Regions from separate parts of the Bradyrhizobium sp. SZCCHNS1050 genome, predicted to be linked through region 1. Evidence: predicted binding sites of a transcription regulator. Region 1 holds the regulator's gene; the other holds the start of a gene.
What was found. The regulator PhoB, encoded in region 1, activates phosphate uptake and scavenging genes when phosphate is short. The targets are predictions, from matches to a motif close to TGTCATNNANCTGTCAT.

Region 1 (3,573 bases):
GTCGATCGCCGCGATGTGATCCGCATCGACCGCATGGCGCAGTCCGAGCAGCCAGGCCAGCATCGCGGTGCCGACGATGGCGGGCCGGTCGGCGTAGAGCGCGAACGCCCAGGCCCAGGCGAGCGCGTTGGCGGCGACCAGCCCGCCGACGAGCGCAACGTTGCGGCCGGGCTGCGATCGCCACCACAGCAGCCGAGGGGCACGAGGATGATCAATTTGAACAATCGTCATACTCGGACTATAGCAAGAGCCAGGCCAGTTCGGTAAAGCCCCCCGCTGCAGGCAAAAACTGCAGGAAAACGTGGGCGGCCCTTCCCGGATTGCCCTCTCGCTTGGCAACCCGCTATCCAGTCACGCACAGATCATGACCAGCGGCGGGACATCTTCTTCTCTCGCCCCTCCTTCGCTCACCGCATCGAGGCACTCTGTGCCGTGATCTCGCGCCGCACGACCGCCTCGAACTGGCTCGCGGGGGCGGCGAACATCAGCCGGGTCTCCTCGTGGAACGCCGAGAAGATGCCGACCACGGCCGGCTGTCCGCCGACGTCGGCCATGATGGGGGAGCCCGAATAGCCGAAATTGGCGAGGCAATGCACCGTCAGCAGCATCTCGTCCTTGGTCATGCCGGCGCTGCAATTGCGCTGGCCGGTCGGCGAATAGCGCCGCTCCTGGCCATAGCCGATCTCGGAGATGGTTCCGGCCGTGGTCGCAGCCTGCAATTCCTCGCGCGTCAGCGCCCTGACCTCAACCGGCTTCGACGGCAGCGCGTCCTTCAGCACGATCAGTGCCCAATCGGCGGGCGAGCGGTCGAGCGACCATCTGTCGTGCCGGGTCGGGACGAAATCGGGCGCCACGATCAGCTTGTCGGCGACCGACGATGCCGCCGGCGTGCCCCTGTTCATGCCGGCCAGGAAGCGGACGTTGCCGGGGCTGACCTGCGCCACGCCGTTGAACACGCAATGCGCCGCGGTGAGCACGACGCGCGGCGCGACCAGCGTGCCGGTGCACCAGCCGCCGGTCGAGTATTGCGCGACGGTGACGACGCCGATCGACGACGCCGGCCACGAGGTGGGATCGACGACCTCGCCGATGTGGCGGTCGAGCCCGAGCAGTTGCTCCGGACGCGGAGCGGCGATGCCGGCCTCCGCCGATTCCGGCTTCGGCCGCCAGGCCGCAATGGCACTCTGGGCCTGGACGCGCTGCGGCTCGGTCAACTTGACCCGCTGCACGTCGCGGCCGGCCGATCGCACGCCGCTACGGCCCGCCATCACCAGCCAGGCATAGCCCTGCACGACGTCCTGTTTCACACCGCGGCCGTCGAGCAGCATCAGGCCGAGCATGTATTGCGACTGGGCGAAGCCCTGCGCCGCGGCGCGGCTGAACCAGCGGCCGGCTTCGCCGTAATTGCTCGCAACACCTTCGCCGTTGACGTAGGCGATGCCGAGATAGTGTTGCGCGACAGCGAGCCCCTGATCGGCGGCCTTGCGGTACCACGCCAGCGCCTCGGCGGGGTTGCGCGGTTGGCCCCAGCCGAAGGCGTGCATGAAGCCGACGTCGAACTGCGCCCGCGCATCGCCCTTGGCGGCCAGCGGCAGCAGCCGTCGCATCGCCGCCGCATGCTGCCCGTTGCCTGCCGCCGCGACCGCGTCTTCGAGCTCGGCGGCCGTGGCGCCCGCCGCGCCGCCGAGCAGCACGGCAAGAGATATGATGATGGTCTTGATCAAGGGCGTCCGCTGGGACCGAAACATCGTGACGGGCCACGAAGCAGACACGATCAAGACGGCGGCGGCGTGGCGGAAAGCGGACCGCGATCTCCTCAATCGGGCCGCCTCGCGTCTCACACCTGCTGCGTCCTCACGCCCGATCGCCCCTTACACCTGCTCGCTCTTGGCGAAGCGATCATCGAGCGCATAACCGGCGCCGCGCACGGTGCGGATCGGGTCCTGCTCGCGGCCGGGATTGAGCAGCTTGCGCAGGCGGCCGATATGGACGTCGACGGTGCGCTCGTCGATGTAGATGTCGCGGCCCCAGACACTGTCGAGCAGCTGCTCGCGGCTGAACACGCGGCCGGGATGCTCCAGGAAGAACTCGAGCAGGCGGTATTCGGTCGGACCGAGATCGATCGGCCGCCCCGAGCGCGCCACGCGGCGTTTCTCGCGGTCGAGCTCGATGTCGCCATAGGACAGCACGGTCGCCAGCCGCTCCGGACTCGCCCGCCGCAGCAGGCCTTTCACCCGCGCCAGAAGCTCCGGCACCGAGAACGGCTTGACGATGTAGTCGTCGGCGCCGGTCGCGAGGCCGCGCACGCGCTCGCTCTCCTCCCCGCGTGCGGTGAGCATGATGATCGGCAACTGCCGGGTCTCGGTCCGCGCCCGCAGGCGGCGGCACAGCTCGATGCCGGACAGGCCCGGCAGCATCCAGTCGAGCACGACGAGATCGGGAACACGCTCCTTCAGGCGCGTGTCGGCTTCGTCGCCGCGCGCCACGGTCTCGACCTCGTAGCCTTCGGCCTCGAGGTTGTAGCGCAGCAGCGTCGTCAGCGCCTCCTCGTCCTCCACCACCAGAATTCGGGCGCCCATGTCTGAACCGTCTCTCTCAGTTGCCGGGGATCGTCGATGCGAAGCTCGTCATGTCGCCCTTCGGGCGCTTGTCCATGATCTGCTGGCCTTCGATCATATAGAACACCGTCTCGGCGATGTTGGTCGCGTGATCGCCGATGCGCTCGATATTCTTGGCGCAGAACATCAGGTGGATGCAGAACGAGATGTTGCGCGGATCCTCCATCATGTAGGTCAGGAGCTCGCGGAACAGCGAGGTGCAGATGGCATCGACTTCCTCATCGCCCTTCCACACCGTCATCGCCGCCGGCAAATCGTGCGCGGCATAGGCGTCCAGCACCGTCTTGACCTGCGACTGCACGAGATCGGTCATGTGCTCGAGCCCGCGGATCAGCTTCAGCGGATGGAAGTCGCTCTCCAGCGCCGCGACGCGCTTGCCGATGTTCTTGGCGAGATCGCCGATACGCTCCAGATCGGTCGCCACGCGCATCGCGCCGACGATCTCACGCAGGTCGACCGCCATCGGCTGTCGCCGGGCGATGGTAAGAACGGCGCGCTCCTCGATGATGCGTTGCAGCTTGTCGACCTCGGCGTCGGTGGCGACCACCTTCTGGCCGAGCGCGATGTCGCGCCGCACCAGCGCATCGACGGAATCGACGATCAGCCGCTCCGCGAGGCCGCCCATCTCCGATACCAGACGGGTGAGGTCCTGCAGATCGCTGTCGAACGCCTTGGCGGTATGTTCACTGGCCATGATGATCTCCTGAAGACAATGTCGTCGGCGTCAGCCGAACCGGCCGGTGATATAATCCTGGGTCCGCCGATCGCTCGGCGAGGTGAAGATCTTGCTGGTGTCGTCGAACTCGATCAGCTCCCCGAGATACATGAAGGCGGTCTTGTCGGAGACGCGCGCCGCCTGCTGCATGTTATGCGTCACGATGGCGATCGTATAGTTTTCGGCGAGTTCCTGGATCAGCTCCTCGACCTTGGCGGTCGAGATCGGATCGAGCGCCGA
Region 2 (3,573 bases), 1.5 Mb from region 1:
GAGCTTCGAGCGCATCCATCGCTCCAATCTGGTGGGTATGGGCGTGCTGCCGCTCACCTTCCAAGAAGGCACGTCCTGGTCCTCGCTCGGCCTCAAGGGCGACGAGAAGGTTACCATCAAGGGCCTGCAAGGCGACCTGAAGCCGCGCCAAACCCTGACCGCCGAGATCGTCTCGGCCGACGGTGCGGCGCAGCAGGTGCCGCTGCTCTGCCGGATCGATACGCTCGACGAGCTCGACTACTACCGCAACGGCGGCATCCTGCACTACGTGCTGCGCAAGCTCGCCGCTTAACCAACGCGCGATGCGACAGTTTGGCTCACTCTGAAGTGAGTAGCGGGTGATGAAGGAGGCGGCCTATGACAAAGGCCGCCTCTTTTGCATTTTCGGTTTGTTAACTACGAGGACGGCATCGCGGATGCAGTGATGCACAGGGCGCAGCGGACGGTGGTCCAGACGGGACAGTGGCGATGAGTGGACAGATGTCGTGGTGGTCGCGCGCAGCGCTGAGTGTCTGTGCGGTCATCGCTTTCGTCCGGCCCGCTGCGTCCGATCCCCGTGCGGTGATCGAACTCTTCACCTCGCAAGGCTGTTCGTCCTGCCCGCCGGCTGACAAGATCCTCGGCGAGCTCGCCAGAGATCCTTCGGTGATCGCGCTGTCCCTGCCGATAGACTACTGGGACTATCTCGGCTGGAAGGACACGCTGGCCGACTCCCGCTTCACGGCCCGGCAGCGGGCCTATTCTCGTGCGCGCGGCGACCGCGAGGTCTATACGCCGCAGGCGGTGGTCAACGGCTCCGTGCATGTGATCGGCAGCGACCGCGAGGCGATCGAGGGCGCCATCGAGGAGACCGTCCAGGGTGGCAGCGTGATGTCGGTGCCGGTGAGGCTGTCGGTCGACGGCCAGGACCTTACTGTCTCCGTGGCCGCGGCCAACGACCAGATGCCGCGCAAGCACGGCGAGGTCTGGGTCTGCTCGATCTCGCGGGTGGTCCCGATCTCGGTCGGCCGCGGCGAGAACAGCGGCCGTGATCTGACCTATTACAACGTCGTTCGCGGTCTTCAGAAGCTGGGTGACTGGAATGGGTCGCCGGTCAGATGGAGCGTGCCGCTGGAGAAGATCGCCCGCGAGGGCGTCGATGGCACCGTCGTCTATGTGCAGGACGGCAGTCGCGACCGCCCTGGGCCGATGCTCGGGGCCGCCTTTTCCGAGTTGCCGTTGGGCGGACGGGCTTCAGCAACAGCGCGCGGTCCCGAGCGCTGATCTTCCGTCGTCCTGATCTTCGTTTTCGCTGACGTGCGTTAGGCGCGTCACGTCCGTGCGACGGCGCGTCCCGACAATCTTACGTGCAGCTCACGCCAGAAAAGCAAAAGGACCAACTTGCGTTGGCCCTTTGCCTTACTTGTGAATAGACCCGATCCTGACGACCCCGGGGGGCTGGGGGCTGAGGAATCCGGAACCGAAAGGACCGGGCCAACGCACACGAATCTTATGCCGAAGGTCGGGGGCGGTCGGTGGGCGGAAAGACGGCGCGATTATGATTCTGCTAACGATCCCGTGACGCTTGCGTGTTCGCGGAACCGACGGCCTCGCAGGCTCGGTCGAACTTCAACAACGAAAACGGCCCCTTGCGGCTTCTGCCGGATGGCGCGATCATGTCGCACCGATGACAGGAGGACGCCAATGAACCTCACGCCGGAGGACGCCGACCCCAGCGAGAACCGCGCGGCGGCGCGCAGTGCGGCCGCAGCGCCGAGCCGGGTGACGTTCGACCGCCTGGAGCTGAACCGCATCCTGAACCTCTACGGCCGCATGGTCGCCGACGGTGAGTGGCGCGACTATTCAATCGACTTCCTGCGTGACCGGGCCGTCTTCTCCGTGTTTCGCCGGGCGTCCGAGGTGCCGATCTACCGCATCGAGAAGGATCCGCGTCTCGCACGCAAGCAGGGCATGTACAGCGTGATCTCGGCCACCGGGCTGATCCTGCGCCGCGGCCACGAGCTCGAGCGCGTGCTGCTGGTGATCGCGCCGAAACCAGCCCTGGTCTGATCCCACGCGCTCCGGGTTGATCATGACCTTCCGACTGGCGCTGCCTTACGCCGGGACGTCGCTGCTCCCGGCCCCGAGCGGGCGCTGCATCATCACAGTATCGAGCCAGCGGCCGAATTTCAGGCCGACGCTCGGGTGGGTGCCGATCATCTGGAAGCCGCAGGCGGTATGCAGCCCGACCGAGCCGGAATTGGCGGAGTCGCCGATGACGGCGATCATCTGGCGAAAGCCTCCCTCCTCACAGGCGTCGATCAGCCGCCGCATCAGGCGCATCCCGATGCCGCGACGCTGGCTGGCCGGAGCGAGATAGACCGAGTTCTCCACCGTGAAGCGATAGGCAGGGCGGGGCCGGTAGGGCCCGGCATAGGCATAGCCCACCACCTCTCCGTCCAGCAGGGCAGCGAAATAGGGGAAGCCGCCGTCGCGGAGCGCCCGGAAGCGGCGCGTCATCTCCGCCAGATCCGGAGGGTCGAGCTCGAAGGTGGCCGTGCCCTCGCGGACGGCTTGGCCGTAGATGGCGGTGATGGCGGGAAGGTCGGCCTCCTGGGTGGGCCGGATTTCAATGTCGGACATGGGGGGGAAGCATACCCAGGCGGACGCGGCGATCAATCCGGCCTCGCGGCATGGCTGCCGCTGCGGCTTTGCGCCGGTCGCAATCGGGGTTTGTGCAAACGAAAAGCCCCGGCGGTGAGGCCGGGGCTTCGAAGGTCGCTCGTTCGAGCGGTTGGATATCAGTCGCGCTGTCCGAGCAACTGCAGCAGCAGCGTGAACAGGTTGATGAAGTTCAAGTACAGCGACAGGGCGCCGGTGATTGCCGCGCGCTCCGCGATGTCGCCGCCCGCGGAAGCGTAGCCGTAGATGTACTCGTTCTTCAGACGCTGCGTGTCCCAGGCGGTCAGGCCGGCGAACACGAACACGCCGATCACCGAGACGATGAACTGCAGCATCGAGCTCGCCAGGAACAGGTTCACGAGGCTCGCCAGCACGATGCCGATCAGGCCCATGAACAGGAACGAGCCCATGCCCGTCATGTCACGCTTGGTCGTGTAGCCGTAGAGGCTCAGCGCGCCGAACGTCGCCGCGGTGATGAAGAACACCCGCACGATCGAGGTGTGGGTGTACACCAAGAAGATCGACGACAGCGAGATGCCCATCAAGGCCGAGAACACCCAGAACAGGATCTGTGCGGTCGACGGCGCCAAGCGGTTGATGCCGGCCGAGATCGCGAACACCATGACCAGGGGGGCCAGGATGAACAGCCACTTCAGCGGGCTCACGAACATCGCGTAGCCGAACTGCGTCAGATAGGCGTTACCGAACTTGAACACGCCGGCCGCCGGATCGCCGGTCACCGACGCCATGTAGACGCCCAGTGCCGCAAGGCCGGTGATGGCCAGGCCGATGCTCATGTAATTGTAGATGCGCAGCATGTAGGCGCGCAGACCGGCGTCGACGGTCGCGGCATCGGCGCGCCCGGCCACCCGGCCAAAGGGTGAAGCATAGTTGCGGTCTAGGTCCGACATG

Region 2: QX094_RS11265 (DUF2794 domain-containing protein) is a predicted target of PhoB. The motif match lies at 1,656-1,672, and genes of this name have one in related genera.

Annotation. Positions count from the first base shown of each region.
Region 1 covers NZ_JAUETR010000001.1:989,058-992,630, forward strand. Annotated here, with positions in the region: gene QX094_RS04655 (HoxN/HupN/NixA family nickel/cobalt transporter) at 1-231, opposite strand, end outside; gene QX094_RS04660 (trypsin-like serine protease) at 408-1,724, opposite strand; gene phoB (phosphate regulon transcriptional regulator PhoB) at 1,872-2,579, opposite strand; gene phoU (phosphate signaling complex protein PhoU) at 2,596-3,312, opposite strand; gene pstB (phosphate ABC transporter ATP-binding protein PstB) at 3,343-3,573, opposite strand, start outside.
Region 2 covers NZ_JAUETR010000001.1:2,486,112-2,489,684, reverse strand. Annotated here, with positions in the region: gene acnA (aconitate hydratase AcnA) at 1-292, shown strand, start outside; gene QX094_RS11270 (DUF1223 domain-containing protein) at 481-1,263, shown strand; gene QX094_RS11265 (DUF2794 domain-containing protein) at 1,684-2,049, shown strand; gene QX094_RS11260 (GNAT family N-acetyltransferase) at 2,095-2,622, opposite strand; gene QX094_RS11255 (Bax inhibitor-1/YccA family protein) at 2,781-3,572, opposite strand.